DNA from 3 places in the Niveispirillum sp. KHB5.9 genome. Region 3 is predicted to be linked to each of the others. Evidence: riboswitches for the same ligand, from Rfam matches in the RefSeq annotation. Region 3 holds a riboswitch; each other region holds the start of a gene.
The links. A riboswitch is a leader RNA that binds a small molecule or an ion and turns the genes downstream of it on or off. The one in region 3 is predicted to bind thiamine pyrophosphate.
Positions count from the first base shown of each region.

Region 1: linked by a shared signal. The riboswitch ahead of thiC (phosphomethylpyrimidine synthase ThiC) and the one ahead of thiO (glycine oxidase ThiO) in region 3 are both predicted to bind thiamine pyrophosphate.
Region 2: linked by a shared signal. The riboswitch ahead of ACM9HJ_RS12590 (ABC transporter ATP-binding protein) and the one ahead of thiO (glycine oxidase ThiO) in region 3 are both predicted to bind thiamine pyrophosphate.

Region 1 is NZ_JBLTYX010000011.1:101,093-106,104, forward strand. Features, by position in the region: gene ACM9HJ_RS18265 (class I SAM-dependent methyltransferase) at 141-944, shown strand; gene ubiB (2-polyprenylphenol 6-hydroxylase) at 947-2,494, shown strand; TPP riboswitch at 2,645-2,773, shown strand; gene thiC (phosphomethylpyrimidine synthase ThiC) at 2,841-4,682, shown strand; gene ACM9HJ_RS18280 (YdcH family protein) at 4,751-4,918, opposite strand.
Region 2 is NZ_JBLTYX010000006.1:104,315-109,326, forward strand. Features, by position in the region: gene ACM9HJ_RS12580 (ABC transporter substrate-binding protein) at 1-942, opposite strand, end outside; gene ACM9HJ_RS12585 (ABC transporter permease) at 939-1,709, opposite strand; gene ACM9HJ_RS12590 (ABC transporter ATP-binding protein) at 1,706-2,470, opposite strand; TPP riboswitch at 2,463-2,567, opposite strand; gene ACM9HJ_RS12595 (nuclear transport factor 2 family protein) at 2,692-3,192, shown strand; gene ACM9HJ_RS12600 (acetoin utilization protein AcuC) at 3,253-4,416, shown strand; gene ACM9HJ_RS12605 (DUF192 domain-containing protein) at 4,452-4,949, shown strand.
Region 3 is NZ_JBLTYX010000019.1:32,536-37,547, forward strand. Features, by position in the region: gene ACM9HJ_RS24300 (COX15/CtaA family protein) at 1-103, opposite strand, end outside; gene ACM9HJ_RS24305 (thiamine phosphate synthase) at 162-776, opposite strand; gene fmt (methionyl-tRNA formyltransferase) at 773-1,699, opposite strand; gene def (peptide deformylase) at 1,733-2,239, opposite strand; TPP riboswitch at 2,401-2,505, shown strand; gene thiO (glycine oxidase ThiO) at 2,498-3,646, shown strand; gene thiS (sulfur carrier protein ThiS) at 3,658-3,858, shown strand; gene ACM9HJ_RS24330 (thiazole synthase) at 3,860-4,630, shown strand; gene ACM9HJ_RS24335 (2-dehydropantoate 2-reductase) at 4,627-5,012, opposite strand, start outside.

The DNA.
Region 1 (5,012 bases), on a different contig from region 3:
GCGATGTCCAAGGACATCGCCTCTGTGTTGATCGAAGCCCTGCCCTTACCGGCGGGGCTTCGTCATTTCGGGGGCACGCATGTTGGGACAAGGCATCGCACCCGCTTCCCAACCGTCCCCGTCCGGCCTATGTTCCGGCCATGACCGACGCACGCCAGACCCCGACCGCCGCCCCTCAGGGCATTCCCCCGCGTCCCCCCGCCGGGGAGGAGGGGCGTTTCTTCGGCTTCCGGGAGATCGACCCGACGGAGAAGGCGCCCCTGGTCCAGGGCGTGTTCGGCAGCGTGGCCGGCAAGTACGACCTGATGAACGACCTGATGTCGATGGGCATCCACCGGCTGTGGAAGGATGCCTTCGTCGATCTGGTCCGCCCGCGCGAGGGTGAGGCGCTGCTGGATGTGGCCGGCGGCACGGGCGACATCGCCTTCCGTCTGAAGAAGCGCGCACCCGGCGCCAATGTCACCGTCTGCGACCTGACCCTGTCCATGGTGCGGGTGGGGCGTGACCGCGGCATCGATGACGGCGTGCTGACCGGTATCGACTGGACGGTCGGTAATGCCGAGGATCTGCCGTTCCCGTCCCGGTCCATGGACGCCTATACGATCGCCTTCGGCCTGCGCAACGTCACGCGCATCGACAAGGCGCTGGCCGAGGCGCGGCGCGTGCTGAAGCCCGGCGGACGCTTCTTCTGCCTGGAATTCAGCCATGTGGTGATCCCCGTCGTGCGGGAGATCTATGACAGCTATTCCTTCCACCTGCTGCCCCGGCTGGGCGGCATGGTGGCCGGCGATCGTTCCAGCTACCAGTATCTGGTGGAAAGCATCCGCCGCTTCCCCGAGCAGCAGGCTTTGTGCGCCCGGATCGAGGCGGCGGGCTTCACCGGGGCCAAGGCGCGCAACCTGTCGGGCGGCATCGCCTGCATCCATTCCGGCTGGCGCGTCTAGGCATGCTGCGCGCCACCCGCAATCTGCTGCGCCTGGCCGGCATCGGCCGCACCCTGGGCCGCCATGGTGCCCTGCCGGTCGAGCTGTTCCGTGACGCCAGCCCGTTCCTGGCCCTGGTCATGGGCTGCCTGAACCGCAGCAAAGTGCCGGGCCGTCCGGGCCAGCGTCTGGCGGCCGCCCTTCAAGCGCTGGGACCCAGCTTCATCAAGCTGGGTCAGGTTCTGTCCATCCGCGCCGATCTGGTGGGCGATCAGGTGGCCGAGGATCTGGCCGAACTGCGCGACCGGTTGCCGGCCTTTCCCGGCGCCGATGCCCGCGCCATCATCGAGGCGGAACTGGCCCGGACCATCGCCGAGCTTTACGCCCGCTTCGACGACAATGCCGTGGCGGCGGCCAGCATCGCCCAAGTGCATTTCGCCGAGACCCATGATGGCCGCCTTGTCGCGGTGAAGGTGCTGCGGCCGGGGATCGAGGCGGCGTTCCAGCGGGATATCGACCTGCTGCTGTGGCTGGCCGGCTGGGCCGTGCGGGTGCAGCCCAAGCTGCGCCGGCTGAAGCCGGTGGCGGTGGTGGAGACCTTCGCCCGCACCGTGGCGCTGGAGATGGATCTCAGGATGGAGGCGGCGGCCGCGTCCGAACTGGCGGAGAATTTCAAGGGCGACCAAACGTTCGGCGTGCCCGCCATCGACTGGGACCGCACGGCCCGGCGGGTGATGACCCAGGAGCGCGTCATCGGCTTTTCCATCGACCGGGTGGAAGAGATCAGGGCGGCCGGGCTGCAGGCGGATCGGCTGCTGGCCCATGCGGCGGACGCCTTCTTCAACCAAGTGTTCCGCGACGGCTTCTTCCATGCGGACATGCATCCCGGCAACATGTTCGTGACAGAGCAAGGAAGGCTGATCGCGGTCGATTTCGGCATCATGGGCCGGATCGACCGGCAGACGCGGCTCTATCTGGCCGACATGCTGATCGGCTTCCTGAACCGCGATTATGACCTGGTGGCCAAGGTGCATTTCGATGCCGGCTTCGTGCCGGCCAGCCAGGACCAGGAACTGTTCAAGCAGGCTGTCCGCTCCATCGGCGAACCGCTGCATGGACGCCCCCTGTCCGACATCTCGGTTGGCCGGTTGCTGGCCCAGATGTTCGCCGTCACCGAGAAGTTCCAGATGGAGACGCAGCCCCAGCTGCTGCTGCTGCAGAAAAGCATGCTGACGGCGGAAGGCATGGGCCGCGTCCTGAACCCGCATGTGAACATGTGGGAACTGGCCCGACCCCTGATCACCAGCTGGATGATCGAGAATAGGGGGCCGGAGGCGCGCGTCGCCGACCTGCTGACCAATGTCGCCGGCATCGCGCGGCGGTTGCCCACTCTGGTCCGCGACCTGGAGCATGCGGCCAACGTGCTGGTCGAAGGCGGCGGCATGCGCCTACATCCCGAGTCGGTGGCGGTTCTGGCCGCATCGCGCGAGCGGGAAGGCCGCCGCTGGCGCCGGCTGGGCTGGGCTGGGCTGCTGCTGGCGGCGGCCGGTCTGATGGCCGCCCTTCTTTAGTTTTTCGTATTCCTCAATCGCCGGCGCCCACATCCGTGGGCTTGGCTTACGCCGCACGAGCGGCGCGGCGGCGGTCGCCGCCAGGACGGCTGTAGGCCGTCCTGGCGAACCATCCGGCTTGACACGCCACCCCCTTCACACGCACCTTCCCTCCCGTCCAAGGGGAACCCCGGCAAGGGGCTGAGACACCGCATGGACCGCCAGCAGGCGGCACCGGCGCGGGAACCCTTCGAACCTGATCCGGGTCGTACCGGCGTAGGGATGGAAGCATAGGGGCCTGATCTGCCCCGCTCGTGCCGCCGCACCCCGTGCGCATGCCCGGATCTCCATATCAAGGGAGGTCCAGATGCCAGATACCAACATTACCGATCCCGAATTCCGGGTCACCACCGGCCCGCTGCCGGCCAGCCGCAAGATCCATGTGGCCGGGGAGCAATTCCCCGGCATCCGCGTGGCCATGCGCGAGATCGACCTTTCACCCAGCGCCAACGAGGCGCCGGTGCGGGTCTATGATCCGTCCGGCCCCTATACCGACCCCGCCGTGCGCACCGATATCCGCCTGGGCCTGCCCGAGTTGCGCCGCTTCTGGGTGGTGGGGCGCAACGATGTCGAGGCCTATGAGGGCCGCGAGGTGAAGCCGGAGGATAATGGGCTGCGCGAGGGGCAGGAGAGCCCCGTGCCGCTGTTCGACCGTGCCGGCCGCCGGCCGCTGCGGGCCCGGCCGGGGGCCAATGTCAGCCAGCTGCATTATGCCCGCCAGGGCATCATCACCGCGGAGATGGAGTATGTCGCCATCCGCGAGAATCTGGGCCGTAAGCGGATGGCGGAGCAGGCGGTCCGGGATGGAGAGGATTTCGGGGCCAGCATTCCCGATTACGTGACCCCGGAATTCGTGCGGGAGGAGATCGCGCGCGGCCGGGCCATCATCCCCAACAATATCAACCACCCGGAGACGGAGCCGATGATCATCGGCCGGAACTTCCTGGTGAAGATCAACGCCAATATCGGCAATTCGGCCGTCACCTCCTCGGTCGCCGACGAGGTGGACAAGCTGGTCTGGGCCATCCGCTGGGGTGCGGATACGGTGATGGACCTGTCCACCGGCCGCAATATCCACACGATCCGCGAATGGATCATCCGCAACAGCCCCGTGCCCATCGGCACCGTACCGATCTATCAGGCGCTGGAGAAGGTCAATGGCAAGGCCGAGGACCTGACCTGGGAGCTGTTCCGCGACACGCTGATCGAGCAGGCGGAGCAGGGGGTGGATTATTTCACCATCCATGCCGGCGTACGCCTGGCCCATATCCCGCTGACCGCCAAGCGCGTGACGGGTATCGTCAGCCGTGGCGGCTCCATCATGGCCAAATGGTGCCTGGCCCATCACAAGGAGAATTTCCTCTACACCCATTTCGAGGAGATCTGCGAGATCATGAAGGCGTATGACATCGCCTTCTCGCTGGGTGACGGATTGCGGCCCGGCAGCATCGCCGATGCCAATGACGCCGCGCAGTTCGCGGAGCTGGACACGCTGGGCGAGCTGACCCAGATCGCCTGGAAGCATGACGTGCAGGTGATGATCGAGGGGCCGGGCCATGTGCCCATGCACAAGATCAAGGCCAACATGGACAAGCAGCTGAAGGTCTGCGGCGAGGCCCCCTTCTATACGCTGGGGCCGCTGACCACCGACATCGCGCCGGGGTACGACCACATCACCAGCGGCATCGGTGCGGCCATGATCGGCTGGTTCGGCACTTCCATGCTCTGCTATGTCACGCCCAAGGAACATCTGGGCCTGCCCGACCGCGACGATGTGAAGGTCGGGGTCATCACCTACAAGCTGGCCGCCCATGCCGCCGATCTGGCCAAGGGCCATCCGGGGGCACAGGAGCGGGACGACGCCCTAAGCCGGGCGCGGTTCGAGTTCCGCTGGCGGGACCAGTTCAACCTGTCTTTGGACCCGGAGACGGCGGAGAAATACCACGACCAGACCCTGCCAGCGGAAGGGGCGAAGCTGGCCCATTTCTGCTCCATGTGCGGCCCGAAATTCTGCTCCATGAAGATCACGCAGGAAGTGCGGGATTATGCCGCCGCCCAGGAGGGGATGGCTGCGATGTCGGCCCAGTTCAAGGAGGCCGGTGGGCAGGTTTACCTGTCGGACAAGCCGATCCCGGAAGATCATCACTGAGACGAAAAAGCCCCCGTCCGGCGTGCGGACGGGGGCCTTTCCCAAGGCCGATCAGGCCGGAGATGCCGTCAGGCGCGGGCCAGACGATCCATCTCCTCCTTCACGCGCAATTTTTCCATTTTCAGGCGGGTCAGGGTCGTTGTGTCCGGCAGGGGACGGCGAGATTCCATCCGCACCTCCCGATCCAGGGTCTCGTGCTTGCTACGCAGGGATTCAACACGCTCGGGGAACAACATACGGCCTCTCCTTCGATTCTGCGATGGAACAACTGACCAGTCTAGGTTGTTGGTACCTGAAACGCGGCTGGGGCCTTCCTTAAATCCGTTAACC
Region 2 (5,012 bases), on a different contig from region 3:
CTTCACTTCGACCGCGTAAATGGCGATGTCCGGTGTGGTCTTCACCAGCCCGCGGGCCTTCAGGAACTGGGCGAAACGCTCATACCGGGCACGGTCGAGCGCGCGGGGGCTGTGGGCGAAGCGGGCGACGCTGTCCTTCCAGGCGCGCTTGTTCAACTCGGTATCCAGATCCTTGCGGCCCTTGATGAACAGGGCCCAGGCGGCGTCGGGATGATTGATCAGGTACTGGGTGCCGCGTTCCACGGCGGAGAGGAAGCGGCCGATACGCGGATCGTTCACCTTGCCCTTGGCGGTGATGAAGACCAGCTCGTCATAGGCGGGAACGCCTTCCTCCTCCGGGAAGAAGGCGCGGCCTTCCTTTTTCTCGATCGCCATCTGGTTCAGTTCGAAATTGCGGTAGCCGCCGACGATGGCATCCACCTGTCCCGCGAACAGGGCCGGCGACAGGGAGAAATTCACATTGATCAGGGTGACGTCCTTCAGCGACAGCCCGTGCTTTTCCAGCATGGCGCCCAGCAGCGCATCCTCGAACCCGCCCACGGAGAAGCCGACCTTCTTGCCCTTCAGGTCCTTGATGGACTTGATGGGGCCATCCTTCAGCACGATGACGGTATTCAGCGGCGTGGCCACCAGTGTGCCGACGCGGACCACGGGCAATCCTGCATCGACCTGCAAATGCAGCTGCGGCTGGTAGGAGATGGCGATGTCGCCCTGGCCGGCGGCCACCAGGCGCGGCGGGTCGTTGGGATCGGCCGGGGCGATCAGGTCGACGGCCAGCCCTTCATCCTTGAAGTAGCCCTGTTCCTGGGCCACATAGAGCGGTCCATGGTCGGGGTTCACGAACCAGTCCAGCAGGACTTCCAGCTTGTCCTGGGCCATGGCGGGCACCGCACTTGCCATGGCGGCGGCCACGGCCATTGCCCGCATCCAACGCATCTTCATCTCATGTCTTCCTTGCTGATCACGCTGTCGGGAAGCCAGGGCAATGCCCGGCGCAAAATCACGTCCACCAGCAGCCACAGGCAAACGGCCAGCAGCGCCAGGATGAAAAGGGCGGCGAAAGTCAGGTCGGTCTGCACCCGTGCGGTTGCATGCAGCATCAGATAACCCAGGCCGGCGGACGCCCCCACCCATTCGCCCACCACCGCCCCGATGGGGGCCACGGCGGCGGCCATGCGCAGGCCGGAGCCCAGGGCGGGCAAGGCCGCCGGCACGCGGATATGGCGCAAGGTCGCCCAGGGGCCGGCCCCCATGGTGCGCGCCAGATCCAGCCAGCCGGGATCGGTGCGCCGCAAGCCGTCATAGAAGCTGGCCGTGACGGGGAAGAAGATGATCAGGGTGGCCATGGCCACCTTGGACGCCATGCCATAGCCCAGCCACAGCACCAGCAGCGGGGCGATGGCGAAGACGGGCACCGCCTGGCTGGCCAGCAGCAGCGGCAGCAGCCAGCGGCGGGCCGCCTGTGACGCCGTCAGGGCCAGGGCCGCCAGCCCGCCGCAGAGCGTGCCCAGCACCAGGCCCAGCACGATCTCCAGCGCCGTGTATCCCGCATGGTGGGCCAGCAGTTCCCAGTCGTTCCAGAGGCGCAGGGCCACCCATTCCGGACCCGGAAGGATGTAGTGCGGCAGGTCGGCGAGCCGGACCAGCAGGGCCCAGGCCAGCAGCAGTCCGGCCAGGGTGATGATGGGCCGCAGGATACGCCCGGTCATGCGCCACCTCCGCGCAGGCGGGACAGCAATTGGCCCTGCAGCGCCAGCAGGTCCGGCAGGTCGGGGGCGCGTGGTGTGGGGCCGGGCGGGGTGATCGGGTCGGACAGGCGTGCGGGCGTGCCCGACAGGACCAGCACCTGATGGCCCAGGCGCAGCGCCTCCATCGGGTCATGGGTGACCATCAGCAGGGTGCGGCTGGACAGCAGGCGGGCGGCCAGATCCTGCATGTCCAGGCGGGTGATGGCGTCCAGGGCGGAGAAGGGCTCGTCCATCAGCACGATGGGCCGATCCTCGAACAGGGTGCGGGCCAGGGCGGCGCGCTGGCGCATGCCGCCCGACAGGGCGTCGGGCCGTTGTTTTTCCCAGCCATCAAGCCCCACGGCGGCCAACAGGTCCATGGCCCGATCGCGGATCGCGGCATCGATCCGGCCGCCGCGCAGTTTCGTCCCCAGCATGACATTGTCGAGGATACTGGCCCAGGGCAGCAGCAGATCCTGCTGCCCCATCCAGGCGATGCGGCCGGCGACGGGCAGATCATCATCGGCGGTGACGGTGCCGTCACCCGGCAACAGCCCGGCGATGCGGCGCAGCAGGCTGGATTTGCCCACGCCGCTGGGTCCCAGCAGGCAGGTGGTCGCCCCCGCCGGTGCCGTCAGGTCCAGGCCCGTGAACAGCGTCTGCCCGCCGAAGGCGATGGCGGCGTCGCGGACATGGATGGCAGGGGCGGACGGGACCGCGCGCGGCCCCGATGGATCGGTCATGGGTCACTGTCCCTACGCCGGTTTCAACCGGATCAGGTTCCAGGGGTCGTCCCGTCCGGGACCTCTCAGCCGACCATCGGCTCCCCCCAGTGAGGTGGGTTGGTTATGGCAAACAGAGGGCGGCCCCGCAAGGCCATTGGCACCCTACATGGGGCCGGGGACAGTCCTTGCAGACCTGCATGGATAAGTGTCAAATTTCCTTGCCAGAAACGGGAGATACCATGCGCAAGCCCCTTATCCTCGCGTCCTTCCTGTCGGCCCTGGCGCTGCCCGCCCAAGCCGCCTCCCTGCCGGAAGGCCCGGCCCTGCAGGCGGCCATCGAGAAGGCCGATACGGAGTTCTTCAAGGTCTTCTTCGAGGGTTGCGATCCAACCCGTGTCGCCGCGATGCTGATGCCGGATTTCGAGATGTACCACGACAAGGGCGGGGAGGTGGCGCGGTCGGCCGCCCCGTTCGTTGCGGAATACCAGAAGGGTTGTGAGGAAAAAAAGAAGCCAGATGCCTGGCGCTCGCGCCGCGAACTGGTGGCCGGGACCATGACCCTGCATCCCATCGCCGGTGTCGGCGTGATCGAACAGGGCGACCATGTGTTCTATGAGCGCAAGGGCGACGGGCCGGAAAAGCTGGTGGGCAAGGCCCGCTTCACCCAGCTCTGGCGGCTGGAGCCCGATGGCTGGAAGCTGGCGCGCGTCTTCTCCTATGACCATGAGGCCGTGAAATAACGTCGCGGGTGGTGCGCTGCACTTGTTCCATGCCGCGTCGCGGCATAGGATCGGCCCATCATGCCCGACAGCGCCGCCCTGTCCGACCCCGCCCCCGCATCGCGCCCCGACGCGATGGCCCGACCGCTTTACCTGGGCGGGGAAATCTATCGCCATTCCAGCTATGGCAGGAAGCATCCGCTGTCCATTCCGCGCGTCACGGTCGCCACCGACCTGATCCGCGCCATGGGCTGGCTGGAGGATTCAGCATATCTGGACAGCCCGCAGGCGACGGCGGAACAGCTGGCCCGGTTCCATGAGCGCGATTACATCGACGCCGTGCAGCGGGCGGAGCGCGACCAGCGCGTCGATCTGGACACGGCCCTGCGCTATGCGTTGGGCAAGCTGGAAAACCCGGTCTTCCCGGAAATGTACCGGCGCCCGGCCATTGCGGCGGGGGCGGCCATAATGGCGGCCGATCTGGTCCGCGATGGCGGGGTGGTGCATTCCCCGGCCAGCGGTACCCACCATGCCCGGCCCGGCCGGGCTAGCGGCTTCTGCTTCTTCAACGCGCCCGTCCTGGGGCTGATGGCCCTGCTGGACCAGGGGCTGGACCGTATCCTCTATGTCGATCTGGATGCCCATCATGGCGACGGGGTGCAGGATGCCTTCCATGATGATGAACGCGTCCTGACCATCTCCACCCATGAGGAGGGGCGTTGGCCCTATACGGGTAAGCTGGCGGACCGGGCCGGTGGCATGGCCCGCAACATCCCGCTGCCCGCCGGGCTGAACGATGACGAATTCCGCCATGTGGTGGAGGAAGCGATCATCCCGCTGGCCGTGGCCTTCCGCCCGCAGGCGATGATGATCCAGACCGGCGCCGATGCCCTGGCCGACGATCCCTTGTCGCGCCTGTCCCTGTCCAACCGTGCCCTGTGGCGGGCGGTGGGCGATCTGGTGGGGCTGGCGCCGCGCACCATCGTGGTGGGCGGCGGCGGCTATAATCCCTGGTCGGTGGGCCGGGCCTGGGCCGGCATCTGGGCCGTGCTGAACGGCATCGACCCGGTGCAGGCCGAGCTGACGCCGGAGGCCGGGGCGGTGCTGAAATCCTTGACCTGGGACCGGCGGGAGGGGCGCAATCCGCCGGCGCGCTGGTTCCAGACCCTGGCCGATGCTCCGCATGAAGGCCCGATCCGCGACATGGTGCGGCAGGCAGCCGCAAGCGTCCGCGATCTGTGGTAGGATAGGCATCAGCGCCACCCTTTTCGGGAACCATCATGCTGCTGCGCCGTCTGGTCTTTGCCCTGCTGCTGTCCCTGTCGCCGGCTATGCTGCCGGCCATGATCCCCGATGCCGCCGCCCAGATGGGGCCGCAGACGGGCCTGAACCGCGATACGCTGGTCGTGGAAAGCAAGGGCGGGCATCGCCACACCTTCAATGTCGATCTGGCCCTGACCCCGCGGCAGCAGGAAATCGGCCTGATGTTCGTCCAGAAGATGGAGGATGAGCGCGGGATGCTGTTCCTGAACGATCAGGAGGGCAAGCTGGCCTTCTGGATGAAGAACACGCTGATCCCGCTGGATATCATCTTCGTCGATGCCAATGGCTATATCCTGAACATCCAGCATGGCAAGCCGCATGACCTGACGCCGCTGCCATCCGCCGGGCCGGCCATTGCCGTCCTGGAAATCAATGGCGGACTGGCGGGCAGGCTGGGCATCCGGCCGGGTGACCGGCTGCTGCATCCGGCCTTCGGTGTCAAACGGCCGAATTGATTTCCGTAGGTCAGGTCGAGCCGCAGGCGAGCCCTGACAGTATCGCTTGAAGCCTTTTATGTC
Region 3 (5,012 bases):
GGCGGGTGATGGCCCCGATGATGGCCATGACGAAGACCATGCCGGCACAGAGCAAAAGCCAGTTGGCGACGGCGCGGTGGCCGGAAGCGGAGGCGGCAGACATGACGGGCCGTTCGATGGATGAAAGATGCGGCTGATATGGGGGCCTGACGCCCCGCCGGTCAAATGCCGGGCTTGCGGCCCGGCGTCGCAGCCAGCAGCAGGGCCATGGAGGACGGGTCCCGCATCGCCCCCCCCATCACCGCTCCCCCCGCCGCCCCGGCACCGATGCAGGCGGCGATAGTACCGGCATCGACACCACCCAGGGCCAGGGTGGGCAGGGGCAGGTCGGCCAGCACAGCCGGTCCCAGGGCCGGGCCATATCCCGGCTTGGACACGGTCAGGAAGATGGGGCTGAGCGTGGCGTAATCGGCGCCGGCCCTGGCTGCCGCCTCGACACCGGCCCGGTCGTGACAGGACGCGCCGATCAGAGCTTCAGGCCCCAGCAAGGCCCGGACGGCGGCGATGTCGGCGCCATCGGGCAGATGCACCCCGTCGCAGAGCGGGGCCAGGTCGGGATCGCCATGGATGGTCAGGATGCCGCCGACATCGGCCAGTATTGGCTTCAGGGCGCGCAGCAGGTCGACCTGTTCGGTAGCGGGCAGGTCCTTCTCCCGCAGGCTGACCCACCGGCACCCGGCCGCGACGCAGGTCTTCACCACCGGCAGCAGCCCATCCACGGCCTGCGTCCGGTCGGTGATCAGCAGCAGGGGCGGATTGGGCAGGGGGCGCGTCACGCGATCAGCTTTCCCCCGACCACATGCGGATAACCGCGCAGGAAGGCGCCGCCATCGACCGGACCCTTGCCCGGCCGCTGCACACGAACCAGCCGCAGGGCCCCATCGCCACAGGCCAGCGTCGGGCCGGCATCCAGCAACGTCCCCGGCTCGCCCTTCCCATCCACGGGCAAGGTTTCCAGCACCTTCAGCTTCTCGCCATTGGAGAGGTCGATCCAGGTGCCGGGCCAGGGGGTCAGGCCGCGCACCTGCCGGTCCAGCTCCGCCGCCGGGCGGGACAGGTCCAGCCGCCCCTCCTCCTTGGCCAGCTTGGCGGCATAGGTCACGCCCGCTTCCGGCTGCGGCACCGGCTTCAGCGACGCATCCGCGATGCCGGGAAGTGCTTCCACCATCAGCCGCGCCCCCATGCTGGCCAGCGCGTCATGCAGTTCCGCCGCGTTCATCCGGGGTGTGATCGGCAGAGCATCCTTCAGCAGCATGGCACCGGTATCCAGCCCGGCATCCATCTGCATGATTGTCACGCCCGTCTCCGCATCGCCGGCCAGGATCGACCGCTGGATCGGCGCCGCCCCCCGCCAGCGCGGCAGCAGGCTGGCATGGACATTCACGCAGCCCAGACGCGGCGCATCCAGGATCGCCTGCGGCAGGATCAGCCCATAGGCGGCGACGATGGCGCAATCGAGATTGAGCGCGGCAAAGGCTTCCTGTTCATCCGCCTTGCGCAGGCTCTTGGGGGTGCGGACCTCAATCCCCAGGGCTTCGGCCCGGCGATGCACGGGGCTGGCATGCAATTGCTGCCCGCGCCCGGCGGGACGCGGCGGCTGGGAATAGACGCAGACGACCTCATGCCCGGCCGCGACCAGGGCATCCAGGATAGAGACGGAGAAATCCGGCGTGCCCATGAAGGCGAGACGCAGCGGCATGGGGAACCTTCCGGGCTATGGGAACGGGTGCGCTTACTTCCGCGCCTTGTTGTATTTGCGCAGGATCATGTTGCGCTTCAGCGACGACAGATGGTCGATGAACAGCACGCCGTTCAGATGGTCGATCTCATGCTGGATGCAGGTGGCCAGCAGCCCGTCGGCATCCATCTCCCGCACCTCGCCCGCCCGGTCGACATAGCGCACGCGCACCATCTTGGGCCGGGTCACATCGGCATAGATCTCCGGGATGGACAGGCACCCTTCCTGGGTCACGGCCAGCTCGTCCGAGGTCCAAATCAGTTCCGGATTGACCATGGCAATGGGGTCGGGTTTTTCCGTGCGCTGGTCGGTGACATCCACCACGATCAGCCGCTCCAGCAAACCGATCTGCGGGGCGGCCAGGCCGATGCCCGGCGCCTTGTACATGGTCTCCAGCATGTCATCCATCAGGCCCACCACGCGGCCATCGACATTGGCCAGCGGCTTGCACTTGGTCTTCAGGCGGGTGTCGGGAATGGTCAGGATAGGCAGCAGCGACATGGGAGGTGGTTCCGAGGGGGTCTGGACGGCGGATAGGGCACAATGTCCCATATGGGGCAGATATGCGCGCACGCGGCCAATGGTCAAGCGCGATCCGGGCGGGGCGGAATTGCCACGCCTCATCCCCTTGCATTCCGTCCGTGACAGGCCCATGACATAGCGCATGGACCCTGGGGTGCCGCATGGCCTAACGGTCGCGGCTGAGATCACACCCATAGAACCTGATCCGGGTCATGCCGGCGAAGGGAGAAGGCGGAAATGACATCCTATAAACCCGTGAGCAAGCCGCGCGTCGCCATCATCGGCGGCGGCATCATCGGCATGTCCATCGGCTGGCGCCTGGCCCAACAAGGGGCCGAGGTCGAGATTTTCGAGCGCGCCAAGGCCGGGCAGGCGGCCAGCCGGGCCGCCGCCGGCATGCTGGCGGCCGGCGTGGAAGCGGAACCGGGCGAACAGTCGCTGCTACCGCTCTGCCTGGAAAGCCAGGCTCGCTGGCCGGGCTTTGCACAGGAGTTGGAGGCGCTGACCGGCATACCCGTCGGCCTGCGTACCGAGGGCACGCTGGTCGTGGCCAGCACCCGGGACGAGGTGGAACTGCTGCGGTCGAACTATGAATTCCAGCGCAAGCTGGGCCTGGACCTGTCCTGGCTGACCGGTGCCGCCGCCAAGGAGCGGGAGCCGTTCTTGAACCCGCGCACCGCCGCCGGCATCTTCAGCCCCAAGGATGGGCAGGTGGATAACCGCCTGGCCAGTGCTGCCCTGCGCGTGGCAATGGAGAAGACCGGCGCGCGCCTTTACGAGGGGGTGGAGGTCACGGGCCTGGATGTCCAGGGTGGCCGTGTGCGGGGTGTCGTGCTGGGTGACCGGGTGGTGCCCGCCGATCAGGTGGTGATCGCCGCCGGCGCCTGGTCGAAGCTGATCCCCGGTCAGGCCAGCCCGCCGCCGGTGCGGCCGGTGAAGGGACAGATGATGTCACTCACCATGGACCCGGCCAATCCGCTTTTGACCCATGTCGTCTGGGCGCCCAAATGCTATCTGGTGCCGCGCATCGATGGCACCCTGATCATCGGGGCGACGACGGAGGAGAAGGGGTTCGACGCGCAGATGACGGCCGGTGGGGTGCTGGCCCTGCTGGATGCCGCCTGGCGGGCCCTGCCGGGGGTGGAGGAACTGCCCATCAAGGAGATGTGGACGGGCCACCGCCCCGGTTGCCGCGACGATGCGCCCATATTGGGCATGGCGCCGGGCCTGGATGGCTTGGTGCTGGCCACCGGCCATCACCGCAACGGCATCCTTCTGGCCCCGATCACGGCCGACGCCATATCCTCCTTGGTCCTGACCGGCCGGACCGACCCGCATATCGCCCCCTTCGGGGCCGACCGTTTCAACGCCGCCCGTGCGGCGTGAAGGATGGGAACATGATCATCATCAATGGCAAGGATCGCCAGCCCGACGATTACGCCCTGACCGCCGTGATGGCGGCGGATGGGGTCGATCCGGGGGCGCGCGGCATCGCCGTGGCCGTCAATGACAGTGTGGTGCCGCGTGGCCGCTGGGCCGATACGGTGCTATCCCCCGGCGACCGGGTGGAAATCGTCAAGGTTCTGCAAGGTGGTTGAGATGAAGGATCCACTGAAGATCGCCGGCCAAAGCTTCCGGTCGCGCCTGTTCCTAGGCAGCGCCGGCTATCCCAACCAGCAGGTGTTCCTGGACAGCCTGGAAGCCTCGGGCGCTGAAATCCTGACCGTCTCCGTCCGTCGGGCCGACCTGACGGGCTATGGCGAGGGGCTGCTGGATCTGGTGGCAGGCCGAGTCTGGCTGCTGCCCAACACCGCCGGCTGTTCCACGGTCAAGGATGCCGTGCTGACCGCGCAGCTGGCGCGGGAGGCGATGGACACCAACTGGATCAAGCTGGAACTGATCGGCGACCGCGAGACGCTTTACCCCGACGTGGAACAGTTGCTGCGCGCGGCGGATGAGCTGGTGCGCGACGGGTTCGTGGTTCTGCCTTATTGCACCGACGATCCCATCATCTGCCGCCGGCTGGCCGATGTCGGTTGCGCCGCCGTCATGCCGCTGGGCGCACCGATCGGCACGGGGCTGGGCATCCTCAATCCTTACAATATCGAAATGATCTGCCGGAACAGTAGCGTTCCCGTGGTGCTGGATGCCGGGATCGGCACCGCCAGCGACGCGGCGTTGGCCATGGAGCTGGGCTGTGACGCGGTGCTGCTGAACACAGCCGTATCGAAAAGTATCGATCCCGTAATGATGGCCGCCGCCATGCGCGCCGGCGTGGAAGGCGGGCGCATGGCACGGCTGGCGGGGCGTATCCCCAAGCGGCTGCGGGCCGAGGCGTCGAGCCCGGAACTGGGGCTGATCGGGACCTAAACCGCCCCCGCCGCCAACCCTGGCGACCCGGCCCCCGCCTGTTCCGCCGCCCGGATCAAATCCCGGACCCGGCGGTTGACGGGGGCGTCCAGCCCGTGCCGTTCGGCCAGATCGATCACCGCCCCCTGCAGCCGGTCGATCTCGGTCGGCCGATGGCGCTCCAGGTCTTCCCACATCGACGACCGCGCCAGCGGATCGATGGACAGCATGCGCCGTGCCGCCAGTCGGAATAGCGGATCGGGCAGGCACAGCAGCCACGGCAGCAGGTGCGGTGCCAGGGCGGCAGACTTGGCCGGCTTGATCCCCGCCCGCCGCAATGCCCGCAGCCCTTCCCATTGCTGGTGTGCCAGCAGAAGGCGCCAGGGCCGGGCCGCCACCTGCT